Regions from separate parts of the Ensifer sp. ENS03 genome, predicted to be linked through region 3. Evidence: riboswitches for the same ligand, from Rfam matches in the RefSeq annotation. Region 3 holds a riboswitch; each other region holds the start of a gene.
What was found. A riboswitch is a leader RNA that binds a small molecule or an ion and turns the genes downstream of it on or off. The one in region 3 is predicted to bind thiamine pyrophosphate.
Positions count from the first base shown of each region.

Region 1: another riboswitch for thiamine pyrophosphate. It lies ahead of thiB (thiamine ABC transporter substrate binding subunit); the one in region 3 lies ahead of thiC (phosphomethylpyrimidine synthase ThiC).
Region 2: another riboswitch for thiamine pyrophosphate. It lies ahead of thiO (glycine oxidase ThiO); the one in region 3 lies ahead of thiC (phosphomethylpyrimidine synthase ThiC).

Region 1 is NZ_JACVAV010000004.1:198,091-203,010, reverse strand. Features, by position in the region: gene IB263_RS17290 (ABC-F family ATP-binding cassette domain-containing protein) at 1-689, opposite strand, end outside; gene IB263_RS17285 (thiamine diphosphokinase) at 693-1,343, opposite strand; gene IB263_RS17280 (GNAT family N-acetyltransferase) at 1,428-1,913, opposite strand; TPP riboswitch at 2,049-2,167, shown strand; gene thiB (thiamine ABC transporter substrate binding subunit) at 2,219-3,247, shown strand; gene thiP (thiamine/thiamine pyrophosphate ABC transporter permease ThiP) at 3,255-4,880, shown strand; gene thiQ (thiamine ABC transporter ATP-binding protein) at 4,877-4,920, shown strand, end outside.
Region 2 is NZ_JACVAV010000003.1:448,044-452,963, forward strand. Features, by position in the region: gene IB263_RS14910 (amidohydrolase family protein) at 1-116, shown strand, start outside; gene IB263_RS14915 (thiamine phosphate synthase) at 150-755, opposite strand; gene IB263_RS14920 (thiazole synthase) at 752-1,525, opposite strand; gene thiS (sulfur carrier protein ThiS) at 1,529-1,726, opposite strand; gene thiO (glycine oxidase ThiO) at 1,723-2,694, opposite strand; TPP riboswitch at 2,856-2,976, opposite strand; gene bioB (biotin synthase BioB) at 3,402-4,418, shown strand; gene IB263_RS14940 (8-amino-7-oxononanoate synthase) at 4,415-4,920, shown strand, end outside.
Region 3 is NZ_JACVAV010000003.1:589,791-594,710, reverse strand. Features, by position in the region: gene IB263_RS15545 (ATP-binding protein) at 1-1,346, shown strand, start outside; gene IB263_RS15540 (sigma-54 dependent transcriptional regulator) at 1,350-2,714, shown strand; TPP riboswitch at 2,812-2,940, shown strand; gene thiC (phosphomethylpyrimidine synthase ThiC) at 3,031-4,854, shown strand.

The DNA of each region.
Region 1 (4,920 bases), on a different contig from region 3:
TCCTCGCGCTCGATCGCTTTGCCGAGCTTGTGCTGCTCCAGCTCCTCGGCCTCCAGCACCTCGTCGCGCCAGGCCTCGAAATGGGCAAAGCCGCGGTCGAGCCGCCGCGACTGGCCACGGTCGAGCCAGACGGTCGCGGTCGAGACCTTTTCCAGGAAGCGCCGGTCGTGCGAGATCAGAACGAGCGCCGAACGGCTGCGGATCAGTTCGTCTTCCAGCCATTCGATCGTCGGCAGGTCGAGATGGTTGGTCGGCTCGTCGAGCAGCAGGATATCCGGCTCCGGCGCCATGACACGGGCAAGCGCCGCGCGACGCGCTTCGCCGCCCGAAAGGCGCTTCGGGTCTTCCTCGCCGGTCAACCCCAGGTGCTGCAGCAGATAGGCGACGCGATAGGGATCGTCACTCGGGCCGAGTCCTGCCTCGGCATAGGCCTGCACCGTGTCGTAGCCGTCGAAATCCGGCGCCTGGTGCAGATAGCGGATGGTCGCGGAGGGATGGCGGAAGATTTCGCCCGACTGCGCCTCGGCCAGACCCGCGGCAATCTTCATCAGCGTCGACTTGCCCGAGCCGTTGCGGCCGACCAGACAGATGCGGTCACCCGGTTCGACTTGAAAATTGGCGCCGGCTAGCAGCGGCGCGCCGCCGAAGGTGAGGAAGATGTCGTCGAGTTTCAGAATGGGAGGCGCCAAGGCTCAGGCTCCGGAAAGATCATAGGGGCGGGCGAGCACAATGGCGCGACCGCTCTGGAGAGTGAAGCGAAGGGGACCCTCCGCAACGTTGGAAACGGTTCGGGACGAGCCGAACGGCAAGGTGAAATCGTCGAGCGGATAGCGCGCATTGACGATCGAAAGACCGGTAAGCTCGGTCAACCCGAGCACCGAGAAGAGGCAGCCCTTGGGTAGGTCGAGGTCGAGCGAGCCGGCCAGCAGCGGATAGGCCTCTTCCTCGCCCGAGGTCATCAACACGGAAAGGCCACGCTCGGCAAGGGCGACGGCATGCAGCAGGTGCATGAAGGCGTGATCGCTGCGGGTACCGCCGAGGGCGCCGGCGAAAATCAGGCGATCGGCTCCACGCGACAACGCCGCCTCGACCGCGATCTCCCCGTCCGTCGCGGCCTTTGCCGCCGGATAGGGCTCGCGCGGGACGGAGGCGTAGTCCGCAAGAAGGGCTTCCTCGGTCGAGTCGAAATCACCGACCCAGACATCCGGCACGATGCCGAGCAATCGGGCATGGCGCATGCCGCCGTCAGCCGCAATGAAGCGACTTGCGGTCAGCTGGTGAGCCAGCCGGTCGGTCAGCGAAAGGGCGCCGCCAAGCAGAATGGTGAAGGTCGATCGAGCCATGGCAAAGCCCATAGCGCAAAGGACCGCCGAAGGAAAACGAAGAAAACCGTCGAACGAGCGGTTCTCGATATTTTGGTCAGACCATCAATGCCCCTCGGGCACCGGATCGGGGAAAAGCATGCCGGCATAAATGCCGGGGGTCGAATCCGGAATTTCGACGGCGCCGGCCACTCGCTCGTAGAACTTCGCCGGCCCGACGCCGCCGATAATCGCGTAGCCATAGCCGGCCTCGCGCATCGCCGTGAGGCTTGCAAGCAGCAGCGCCTCACCGATCCCCTGCCCGCGCATGCTTTCGTCGACGCCGGTCGGACCGAAGAAGCCGAGTGCCGTTACGTCGTGGCAGGAAAAGCCGACGATCTTTCCGTCATGGACAGCGACGTGCATGCGCGTAGGGGTGGAGGAAAAGGCGGCTTCCGCCTCGCCCGCCCATCCGGCACCGAAAGTCCTTTCGATCCAGGAAACAACCAGGCGGCGCTCCGGCGCCATGGCGCGGCGAATGCTGATGCCAAGGCCAAGCTTCGACTGAGGTTCAGCCGGCAGGGCATAAAGTCGAACAAGCATATCGGGCATGACATTTCCTCCTCGCTGCCGTTGTGTAGCGCAGTTGGCGGCATACGCAAACACGAGCCATTGTGCCGGCCAGGCGTCCCCTTGCTTCGCCGTAAACATCGCTTGCCATGGGACCGAGGCAGCGGTAAATCTCTTGCCGCTCTAACGGGGTGCCTCCCGACCGCATTGCGGCCGGAGGCTGAGAGGCGTCAAAACGCCAACCCGCGGAACCTGATCCGGCTCATACCGGCGGAGGGATTAGACGCGATCGGATCGATACGCCCTTTTCCCATGCAACAACGAACTTTGGGAGAGAGGTCCTCGCCATGTCCAATTCATCGCAACTTAAATTCTTTAGCCGGCTAGCCCTTGCGACGGCCGCGAGCCTTGTTTTCTCCGGCGCCGCGACCGCCGCCGACAAGACGCTGACGGTGTACACCTATGAGAGCTTCATCACCGAATGGGGCCCGGGCGCCAAGGTCGCAGAAGCCTTCGAGAAGACCTGCGAATGCAAGGTCAACTATGTCGGCGTGGCCGACGGCGTCGAGTTGCTCACCCGTCTGAAGCTCGAAGGCGAGGCCTCCAAGGCCGACATCGTGCTTGGTCTCGACACCAACCTCGTTGCGGAAGCCAAGGCAACGGGCTTCTTCGCGCCGCACGGCGTCGAGGCAACCGGCGTCACCGTTCCCGGCAACTTCTCCGATGACACGTTCCTGCCCTATGACTACGGCCACTTCGCCGTCGTCTACGACACCGAGACGCTGAAGACGCCGCCGAAGAGCCTGAAGGAGCTGGTAGAAGGCGATCCGTCGCAGAAGATCGTCATCGAGGATCCGCGTACGTCGACGCCGGGCCTCGGCCTCCTGCTCTGGGTCAAGGCCGTCTATGGCGATGAGGCGGGTGCCGCCTGGACGAAGCTGAAGGACCGCGTTCTGACCGTCACCCCCGGCTGGTCGGAAGCCTATGGCCTCTTCACCAAGGGCGAGGCGCCGATGGTGCTGTCCTACACCACGTCGCCGGCCTACCACATGGTCGCGGAAAACACCGAGCGCTACCAGGCCGCTGCCTTCTCCGAAGGGCACTACATCCAGATCGAAGTCGCCGGCATGACCAAGAACGCCAAGCAGCCGGAACTGGCAAAGCAGTTCCTCGCCTTCATGACCGGTCCGGACTTCCAGTCGATCATCCCGACGACGAACTGGATGATGCCGGTCGCAGCGACCAAGGAGCCGCTGCCGGACGCCTTCAACAAGCTGGTCAAGCCGGAAAACACCTTCCTCCTGCCCTCGGAGGAAGTCGCCAAGAACCGCAAGGCCTGGATCGACGAATGGCTTGCCGCCATGAGCAAGAACTGAGGCCGGATTGTTCGCACTGCGCGAAAATCGTATGACAGTGGTCGCCGGGGCAGCCTGCCTCGGCGTCTTCGTACTTTTCGTCGGTCTTGCGATCGTCGCCTTGCTGAGCCAGACGGGCGGCGCGAGCGACGATGCGCTGTTCGACGCCTACATCTGGCGCGTCACCCGCTTCACGCTGCTGCAGGCGACCCTCTCGACGTTGCTGTCCGTGCTCTTTGCCATCCCCGTCGCCCGGGCGCTAGCGCGACGACCGCAGTTCCCCGGCCGCATCTGGCTGCTGCGCTTGATGGCGCTGCCACTCGGACTGCCGGTTCTGGTTGGCGCACTCGGGCTGATCGAGATCTGGGGGCGGCAGGGTTTCCTCAATTCCGGCCTGCGCTGGCTCGGCCTCGCGCAGCCCGTCAGCATTTACGGCCTGTTCGGCATCCTGCTTGCCCACGTCTTCTTCAACATGCCGCTTGCAGCGCGCCTGTTCCTGGCCGGGCTCGAGCGCATCCCCGCCGAATACTGGCGCAGCGCCGCCAATCTCGGCATGCCGTCACGCGCACTCTTTCGCTTCATCGAATGGCCCGTGCTGCGCGGCCTCCTGCCGGGTGCCGCCGGCCTCGTCTTCATGCTCTGCGCCACCAGCTTCACCCTCGTGCTGACGCTCGGCGGCGGGCCTGCGGCCAGCACAATCGAAGTGGCGATCTACCAGGCGCTGCGTTTCGATTTCGATCCGCCGCGCGCGATCGCGCTGTCAGCCCTGCAGATCGCCATGACCGGCCTGCTGCTGCTCCTGCTTCGTCATCTGGCGACCGAGCCGGAAGAGGGCATGACCGGTGGCCGCACTGTGCGCCGTTTCGATGGCGCGTCAAGGATCGCGCGCCTGAGTGATGGCACCTGGATCACGCTTGCCTTTCTGTTTCTCGGCGCGCCGCTGGTCGCGGTTCTCATCTCCGGACTCGAAGCCGATCTGCTGAAGCTCGCCCGCGATCCGGCGGTGCACCGGGCGCTGCTGACGAGTGCGGCAATCGCGCTCGCCTCGGCACTCGCCTCCGTCACCATGGCAGCCGTGATGATCCGGGCGGCGGCAACCGCCACCGCGCCGCGTCACGCGACGTCGCTCTCCCACGGCTTTGCCGGTGCCATCGGTGCCAGCACCTCGCTGATCCTCTTGGTGCCGCCGGTGGTGCTCGGCGCCGGATGGTTCCTGCTTTTGCGTCCCTTCGGTGACGTCGCGCGCTTTGCACCTGCCATCGTCGTTGCGATCAACGCGCTGATGGCGCTGCCCTTCGTCCACCGCATCCTCGCGCCGGCAATGGCGACCCATGCGGCACGGTCCGAACGGCTGACGGCAAGCCTTGGCATTCGTGGTTTTGATCGTCTGCGATGGATCGACTTTCCGGCGCTGCGCAAGCCGCTATTGATGGCCCTTTCCTTCGCCATGGCGCTGTCGCTCGGCGACCTCGGCGCCGTCGCTCTCTTCGGCAGCCAAGACATGGTGACGCTGCCGTGGCTGCTCTATAGCCGTATGGGGAGCTACCGCACCGCCGACGCCGCCGGTCTCGCCCTTTTCCTCGGGCTTCTCTGCCTGATCTTCACCATCCTCGGCACGGCCAATGACAGCCGGCCGGAAGGACGCAAAGCATGATTGATCCCGTTCCCGCGATAGAGTTGCGCGATGTCGAGGT
Region 2 (4,920 bases), 140 kb from region 3:
ACGCCTCCCGTTACCTCGGCCTCGACCGGCCGGGGCCGACCCGCCAGCGGCTCGCCACCTATTGTCGCAAGCGTGGCCTGGACGCCTCCTGGCTCTCGCAGCTGGAGATCGCCTGACCGCGAAACTGCTACCCGCGGTCCGGCACGTGCCTATCGCCACGGCGCGGTTCTGGCGATCCATTCGCGCGTCCGGCCTTCCGGGTCGGCGTTGCGGGTGATGTCGGTAACGACGGCGGCGATGTCGGCGCCGTGCTCGAAGACGCCGGCGATCCGCTCGACGTTGAGGCCGCCGATGGCGACCAGCGGCAGCAACCCGACACGGTTCCGCCAGGCGGCAAGGCGCGGCAGTCCCTGCGGCGCCCACTTCATAGCCTTGAGAATGGTCGGGTAAACCGGTCCGAGCGCGACATAGTCGGGCTTGGCAGCAAGTGCTGTCTCCAGTTCCGTCTCGTCATGGGTGCTGAGTCCGAGCTTCAGGCCGGCGGCGCGGATTGCAGTAAGGTCGGCCTCCGCCAGGTCCTCCTGGCCGAGATGGACGAAGTCGCAGCCTTCCGCGATCGCCAGTTGCCAGTAGTCGTTGACGATGAGCTGGCAGCCCTGCTCGTCGCAAACGGCCTTGGCCGCGCGGATCTCGCGGCGGATCTCCGCTTCCGTACGATCCTTGACGCGTAGCTGCACCAGCTTGACGCCGAGCGGCACCAGCCGCTCGATCCAATCCGCGCTGTCGACGATGAGATAGAAGGGGTCAAGTTTCACGCAAACACCGCCTTTCCGATGACGGGGGTGGAAGGGACGGCAAAATCGCGCGGTTCGAGCATGCCCGCCTCGAAGGCCTGCCGGCCGGCATCGATCGCGCCCGCGAACGCAGCGGCCATCAGCGCGGGCTTGGCGGCGCCGGCTACAGCGGTGTTGAGCAGGACGGCATCGAAGCCGAACTCCATCACCCTCGTTGCGTGCGAGGGCCGGCCGATGCCGGCATCGACGATCAGCGGCACATCGGGAAAGTTGGCCCGCATTGCCCTGAGCGCCTGGATGTTTTGCGGCCCCATGGCGCTGCCGATCGGCGCGCACCAGGGCATCAGCACCTTGCAGCCGGCTTCCACGAGCCGTTCGGCAACCACGAGATCATCCGTGGTGTAGGGAAAGACTTCGAACCCTTCGGCCGAGAGGATGCGCGCCGCCTCGACCAGCCCGAAGACATCGGGCTGCAGCGTATCGTGGTGGCCGATCACTTCGAGTTTCAGCCAGTTGGTGCCGAAGACCTCGCGCGCCATCTTGGCCGTCAGCACCGCCTCTGACACCGAGTGGCAGCCGGCGGTGTTCGGCAGCACGTGCACGCCGAGCGCCCGGATCAGTTCGAAGAAGGCGCCGCCCTGGCGGCCTCCGGCGGTTTCGCGCCGGAGCGAGACCGTGACGACCTCAGTGCCTGACGATCGCACCGCATCTTCCAGAACGGCGGGGGAGGGGTAGCGGGCGGTGCCGAGCAGCAACCGTGAGCGCAGGTCCTGTCCATAAAGCGTCAGCATGTCTCAGCCTCCTTTCATCGGCGAGAGAATTTCGATTCGGTCCCTGTCGCTGAGCGCATGACCCGAACGGTCGGCCCGGTGCACCAGTTCGCCGTTGACGGCGGTGGCGAGCCAGTCGCCTTCGAAATCAAGGGCGGCCAGAAGCTCGGCGAGGGTGGTGACGGCGAGGTCGTGATCCTCGCCATTGACGGTCAGTCTCATGCGGCATCTCCCTTCAGGTCCTGCGCAAGCGCGAGGTCGGCTGCTTCCGCCGCCAGGGCCGGTGAAAGCAGGAAGCCATGGCGGTAAAGTCCGTTGATCGTGATGGTCTGCCCGGTGCGCAGGGCGCGCGGCAGGTTGTTGGCGAAGGCGGGGCGGACGCCGGCGCCGGTTTCGAAGAGGCGCGCTTCGCCGAAGGCCGGATGCAGCGCATAGGCGGCGTTCAGCAGTTCCATGAGGGAGCGGGCGGTGATCGGTCCGCCGTCATCCGTCTCGATCATCGTCGCCCCGCACATGAAGAGGCCGCCGCCGCGCGGCACGATGTAGAGCGGGATGCGGGGATGAATGAGCCTGACCGGCCGCGACAGCTCCACGTCGCTTGTCTGCAGGTAGAGCATTTCACCGCGCACGCCCCGCAGGCCCGGCGTTTCGCCGACGCGTGCCGCGCCGGCGCAGTCGGCGACGAGATCGTGGTGGCCATCGTCGCTCGTCTCATCGAGGAATGTGACGCCGTGATCGACAAGCTTCTGCCGCAACCGGCTCAGCGCCCGGCGCGGGTCGAGATGCGCCTCACCGGGAAAAAACAGCGCCTCGCGGAAACGTCCGGCAAGCGCCGGTTCCAGCCGTTCGATCGCGGCGGCGTCGAGCCATTCGAAGCCGGAGGTGCGTGAGGCAAAGCGCTTGAGTTCGCCCGCATCCCGTGGCGGGGCGACGACAAGCGTGCCGTTTCGGGAAACCTCGCCTGGCAGGGCGTCGTCCCACCAGTCGATGGCGCCGATGCCCTTCGTCAGCACCACCTCTTCGGCGCTTTCGCGTTCGCACCAGGGTGCCAGCATGCCGCCGGCAAACCAGGAGGCCGCGCCGGCAAAGCCTGGCTTTTGCTCGACAACCGTCACCGCGACACCGCGGGCGCTAAGTTCATGCGCCAGACAGAGCCCTGCGACGCCGGCACCTTTGACGAGGATCCGCATGGCTCAGTGTTCCCGCGAGGCGTGGGCGGGCCGTCGTGAGGGAAGCGGGATGGTGTTGGCGGTGTGCATGCCGAGGCTCCGATTGTGGAGACCCAGTTCACGAGCGAAGGAAGGGGAAGGACGCCTTGCCGTTGAATGGTCGCGTGAACGCGACGTTTGCGGCAGCGATGTCTGCACCGTCCCTACGCCAGTATGAACTGGATCAGGTTCAACGGGTCACTGCGCCGCGCAAACCGCATAGCAGAATCTCAGCCCCTTGGCGGGACACCCCTGGTGAATGCTCCAAGCTGACCGTTCGGGGCGGTTTTTGTCAAGAGCCAGCATTCGTGTGCTATGTGATCTCATCTGCCGAAAAAATTATCTATAATTTTTCGACAAGAAAGCGGAAGCGTTGGCGGCGTGATGAAAGGAGGTAGGGCAACCGGGTGGAGCGGGTCGAAAAACACCGGAGAAGCCCAGCCGCGTCCTTGTTTCTCGGGTGCGGTACGCCCGATTTCGGAAATGGGAGCTGCGACCGATTGATTGGTGATTGTTGCCCCGTCTCGGCGGTTTCCAGATTCACTCACGGTCAAAAATACAACCATAAGGGTATGTTCTAACAGAAACTCTCCATCTGGGTGCTTGCGAACTTTGTTGGTCGATAAAATTATAGATAATATCAGATTCTATCTATTTCGCGTTTGCAATGACCTGGAGGACGAGCCGAAATGCTGGACGGAACCCTATCAACTGGCGCTAATTTTACCCCGGGTGACGCGGGCGAATCCCGCTGGACCCAAGCGGAAGCCGAAAAAATCTATAATTTGCCGTTCAACGATTTGCTCTACCGCGCACACACGGTCCATCGTGCGCAGTTCGATCCCAACGCCATCCAGATGAGCCGGCTGCTCTCGATCAAGACCGGAGGCTGCGCCGAGGATTGCGGCTATTGCAGCCAGTCCGCCCACTATCCGACCGGGCTCAAGGCATCGAAGCTGATGGAGGTCGAGCGTGTGCTTGCCGAGGCGCGACAGGCGCGCGACGGCGGTGCGACGCGCTATTGCATGGGGGCCGCCTGGCGCAGCCCGAAGGACCGCGACATGGACGCGATCGTCGCCATGATCGGCGGTGTGCGGGCTCTTGGCATGGAAACCTGCATGACGCTCGGGATGCTGACGCCGGACCAGTCCGCACGGCTCGCCGAGGCCGGGCTCGACTACTACAACCACAATGTCGATACCTCCGAACGCTTCTACGGCGAGATCATCACCACCCGCAGCTTTGCCGACCGGCTGGAGACGCTCGCGAATGTCCGCGACGCCGGCATCAAGGTCTGCGCCGGTGGCATTCTCGGCATGGGCGAAACCGCCGACGACCGGATCTCCATGCTGGTGACGCTCGCCAATCTGCCGGTGCCGCCCGAAAGCGTGCCGATCAACATGCTGATCCCGATCCCGGGCTCGAAGCTGGCCGATGCAGCGCCCGTCGATCCGATCGATTTCGTCCGCACCATCGCGCTTGCCCGCATCCTGATGCCGCTATCGCATGTCCGGCTTTCGGCCGGCCGGACCGACATGAGCGACGAGACGCAGGCGCTCTGTTTCTTCGCCGGCGCCAATTCGATCTTTGTCGGCGAAACCCTGCTGACCGCCGACAATCCCGGCGAGGACCATGATGCGGCGCTCTTCCGACGCCTGGGGTTGAAGCCGATGGCTCCGGCGGCAAGGCAGGATGCGGCCGAATGACCCTGGGTCTGTTTGCGCGCTATGAGAAGACGCTGGAGGGCCTTGATCGCAAGGGCCGCCGGCGCGCACTTGCCCCCGCTGGCGGCCTGGACTTCACCTCGAACGACTACCTGGCGCTCGCCGCTTCGACGCGGCTGAAGGCGGCGATAACGAGTGCCATCGCGCGCGGCGTGCCGGTCGGCTCCGGCGGCTCACGGCTGTTGCGCGGCAATCACGAAGAACACGAGGCGCTTGAGGCGGAAGCGGCCACCTTCTTCGGCGCGGAACGAATGCTCTTCTTCGGCAGCGGCTATGCCGCCAATGCTGCCCTGTTTTCGACGCTGCCGCAGCGCGACGACCTCATCGTCCACGATGCCCTGATCCATGCGAGCGCCCATGAAGGCATCGCTGCGAGCAAGGCCGATTCGGTTGCGGCAGCGCACAACGATATCGACGCCTTTGCCGATGCGATCGGCCAATGGCGCCGCGCCGGCGGCACAGGGCGCCCGTGGATTGCCGTCGA
Region 3 (4,920 bases):
GGCCGGGCCTCTACATTTCGCGTCGGGTCCAGGGTCCTGACGGCCCGATCGGCGTCGTCGTCGCCAAGCTCGAATTCGACGATGTGGAAGCCGAATGGCTCGCCTCCGGCAAGCCGGTCTACGTCACCGACCGGCGCGGCATCGTGCTGATCACCAGCTTCCCCTCCTGGCGCTTCATGACGACCAGAACAATTCCACGCGACCGCGTCGCCGCCATCCGCGACAGCCTGCAATTTGGCGATGCCTCGCTGCTGCCGCTGCCCTTCCGCGACATCGAGCCGACCAGCGATGGCTCCAGCGAGTTGCGCGCACTGTTGCCGGGCGAAAGCGAACGTCGGTTCCTCCGGGTCGAAACCATGGTTCCGACCACCAGCTGGCGGCTGGAGCAGCTAGCACCGCTCGATGGCGCGATCTCGGCGGCAACCCGCGAGGCCCGGCTGATTGCCCTGGCCCTCCTCGCACCGCTGCTCGCTTTTACCGCGGTCCTCCTGCGCCGCCGCCAGACGCTGGCACTGGTGTCTGCGCGCGATCGCGCCGCGCGCGACGAGCTGGAGACCCGCGTGGCGGAGCGCACACATGACCTCAGCCTTGCCCGCGATCATCTCGAAACGGAGATCGCCGACCACCGGCGTACTGGCGAGAAGCTGCAGGCGGTGCAGCAGGAACTGGTTCAGGCGAACCGGCTGGCGATCCTTGGCCAGGTGGCGGCCGGCGTCGCCCACGAGATCAACCAGCCGGTCGCGACCATCCGCGCCTATGCCGACAACGCCCGCACCTTCCTCGAACGCGGCCAGCAGCAGACCGCGGTCGAGAACCTTGTCAGCATCGCCGAACTGACCGATCGGGTCGGCACCATCACCGACGAACTCAGAAGCTTCGCTCGCAAGGGCCGCTTCGTCGCCGAGCCGACGCCCATGCGCGACGTGATCGAGGGGGCGATGATGTTGCTGCGCAGCCGCTTTGCCGGCCGCATGGATGCGATCGTCATCGACCTGCCGGAAAATGGCCTCAGCGTCCTCGGCAGCCGCATCCGGCTCGAGCAGGTGCTGATCAACCTTTTGCAAAATGCCCTGGAAGCGCTCGGCACGCGCAGCGGCGCCGAGATCCGCGTGCGCTGCGAGGACGGTCCCTCCGGGACGGTTTTGCTCGTCGTTGCCGATAACGGCCCAGGCATTCCCCTGCACATCCACGAGGATCTGTTCACGCCGTTCAACACCTCGAAGGATGAAGGGCTCGGCCTCGGCCTTGCCATCTCCAAGGAGATCGTCGCCGACTATGGCGGCGATATCACCGTCGAAACCAGCGACAGGGGCACCGTCTTCACGGTTCGCCTGAAGAGGGCCTGAGCGATGCAGCCGACCGTCTATCTCGTCGACGACGACAACCATCTGCGCAAGGCGATGACGCAGACGCTGGAACTCGCCGGCCTCGCCGTTACCCCTTTTGCCAGCGCTGCCGAAGCGTTGAAGACGCTGGATGCGAATTTCGACGGCGTCGTCGTCAGCGATATCCGCATGCCGGGCATCGACGGCCTCGCCTTCTTCCGCCGCATCGAAGCTTTCGACGCGGATCTGCCGGTGATCCTGGTGACCGGCCATGGCGATATCCCGATGGCAGTGCAGGCGCTGCAGGATGGCGTCTACGACTTCATCCCCAAACCCTTTGCCGCCGACCGGCTGGTGCAGAGCGTGCATCGCGCGCTGGAAAAACGCCGGCTCGTGATGGAAAACCGCGCGCTGAAACGGGCCGCCGAGACGGCCGGCGACAACCTGCCGCTGATCGGCCAGACGCCGGTCATGGAACGTTTGCGCCAGACGATCCGGCACATTGCCGATACCGATGTCGACGTGCTCGTCGCCGGCGAGACGGGCAGCGGCAAGGAGGTGGTGGCGACGCTGCTCCACAATTGGAGCCGACGCCGCAACGGCAACTTCGTGGCGCTGAATTGCGGGGCGCTGCCCGAAACGGTGATCGAAAGCGAACTCTTCGGCCACGAACAGGGCGCCTTCACCGGCGCCTTGAAGAAGCGCATCGGCCGGATCGAGCATGCGAGCGGCGGCACGCTGTTCCTCGACGAGATCGAGGCGATGCCACCGGCGACTCAGGTGAAGATGCTGCGCGTTCTGGAAGCGCGCGAAATCACGCCGCTTGGCACCAACCAGGTTCGTCCGGTCGATATCCGCGTCATCGCGGCTGCCAAAATCGATCTTGGCGACCCGGCGCAGCGCGGCGATTTCCGGGAAGACCTCTACTTTAGATTGAATGTCGTAACGCTGTCGATCCCGCCGCTGCGCGAACGCCGAGACGATATCCCGCTGCTCTTCTCGCACTTCCTGACCCGGGCGGCCGAGCGCTTCAAGCGCGACGCGCCTGTGGTCACATCGGCCGTGCAGAGACATCTGATGACGCATGCCTGGCCGGGCAATGTGCGCGAGCTCTCGCACTTTGCAGAACGCGTGGCGCTTGGTGTCGAAGGTCCGCTGGGACAGCCGATTGCGCCCGCCGAACAGTCTGGATTTGCGCTCCCGGAACGGCTCGAACGCTACGAGGCGGAGATCCTGAAAGAGGTGTTGCGGGCTCAGCGCGGCGACGTCAAGGCGACGATCGAGGCGCTCGGCATTCCGCGCAAGACCTTCTACGATAAGCTCCAGCGCCACGGCATCAACCGTGCCGATTACGCCGAGCGGGCCGCACCGGAAAAGGCCGGCCGCTAGCGTCAAATCCGAATCCGCAAACACATGCAATAGGTGCATCTTTGTCGGCAGGCGAATTCACGCTTGACGACCCGGGCCGATCGATGGCTATGATCTAGGCATTCACCAGGGGGGTCCCGCAAGGGGCTGAGATTCTGCTGGATGGCCGGATTGCCGGCTGTGGCGCAGTGACCCGTTGAACCTGATCCAGTTCATACTGGCGTAGGGACGGTGCAGATATCGAAGCCAGGATTCCGTGCGTCCAGCATCTGGCGGAGCGTCTTTCATCCTTCCGGCATCAGAACTGGGTCTCCAATTGCAAACTTGGAGCCTTGTCATGAATATTGCCACCAAACCCGCAGCCCTCACGGTCACGCAAGGACCGCTTCCCGCCTCCCGCAAGATCCACAAGCCGGGCGTGCTTCATCCGGATATCCGCGTGCCGATGCGCGAGATTGCGCTCCACCCGACGTCGGGCGAGCAACCGGTTACGGTCTATGATTCCTCCGGCGCCTACACCGCCGACGACGCCGAGATCCGCATCGAGGACGGCCTGCCGCGGCTGCGCCGCAACTGGATCGTCGACCGCGGCGATGTCGAAACCTATGAGGGACGCGTGGTCCGCCCCGAGGACAACGGCTTTGTGAGCGGCGACAGGCTGACACCGACCTTCCCGTTCCAGCATGCGCCGCTGAAGGCCACGGGCGGCCGCGCGGTGACCCAGCTTGCCTATGCCCGCGCCGGCATCATCACGCCGGAAATGGAGTTCGTGGCGATCCGCGAAAATCTCGGCCGCGACGCGGCGCGTGCGAAGGTCCGGGACGGCGAAAGCTTCGGCGCCCACATCCCCGATCACGTGACACCCGAATTCGTGCGCCAGGAAATCGCCAGCGGCCGGGCGATCCTGCCTGCCAACATCAACCACCCGGAATCCGAGCCGATGATCATCGGCCGGAACTTTCTGGTGAAGATCAACGCCAATATCGGCAACTCCGCCGTCACCTCGTCGATGGCGGAAGAGGTCGAAAAGATGGTCTGGGCGACGCGCTGGGGCGCCGACACCGTCATGGACCTTTCGACCGGCCGCAACATCCACAACATCCGCGAATGGATCATCCGCAACTCACCGGTTCCGATCGGCACCGTGCCGCTTTACCAGGCGCTGGAAAAGGTCAACGGCATTGCCGAGGACCTCACCTGGGAAGTCTATCGCGACACGCTGATCGAGCAGGCTGAACAGGGCGTCGACTATTTCACCATCCATGCCGGCGTCCGGCTGCACTACATCCCGCTCACCGTCGATCGCGTCACCGGCATCGTTTCGCGCGGCGGCTCGATCATGGCCAAGTGGTGTCTGCATCACCATCGCGAGAGCTTCCTTTACGAGCATTTCGAGGAAATCTGCGACATCTGCCGCGCCTATGACGTCTCCTTCTCGCTCGGCGACGGCCTGCGCCCCGGCTCGATCGCCGATGCCAACGACGCGGCACAATTCGCCGAACTCGAAACGCTCGGCGAGCTCACCAAGATCGCCTGGGCCAAGGATTGTCAGGTGATGATCGAAGGCCCCGGCCACGTGCCGATGCACAAGATCAAGGAGAACATGGACAAGCAACTCGCCGTCTGCGGCGAGGCGCCGTTCTACACACTCGGACCGCTGACGACGGACATTGCGCCCGGCTACGACCACATCACGTCGGGCATCGGCGCGGCGATGATCGGCTGGTTCGGCACCGCCATGCTCTGCTACGTCACGCCGAAGGAGCATCTCGGTCTTCCCGATCGCAACGACGTCAAGGTCGGCGTCATCACCTACAAGATCGCCGCCCATGCCGCCGATCTCGCCAAGGGCCATCCGGCCGCCCAGGTGCGCGACGACGCGCTATCGCGCGCGCGCTTCGAATTCCGCTGGGAGGACCAGTTCAACCTCTCGCTCGACCCGGAGACGGCCCGTAACTTCCACGACGAGACACTGCCGAAGGAAGCGCACAAGGTCGCGCATTTCTGCTCCATGTGCGGCCCGAAATTCTGCTCGATGCGGATCTCGCACGACATCCGCGCAGAAGCGCAGAAGGAAGGCCTGGAGGCAATGGCCGCGAAATACCGCGAGGGCGGCGACCTCTATATGCCGGTGGAAGGGGCGGCTGGCGCGGCCGAGTAGACGACAGAGACTCGTTGAAGGGGCCAGTCACGGCCCCTTCAGTTCACTCAGGGCTCCGCCTCCCGC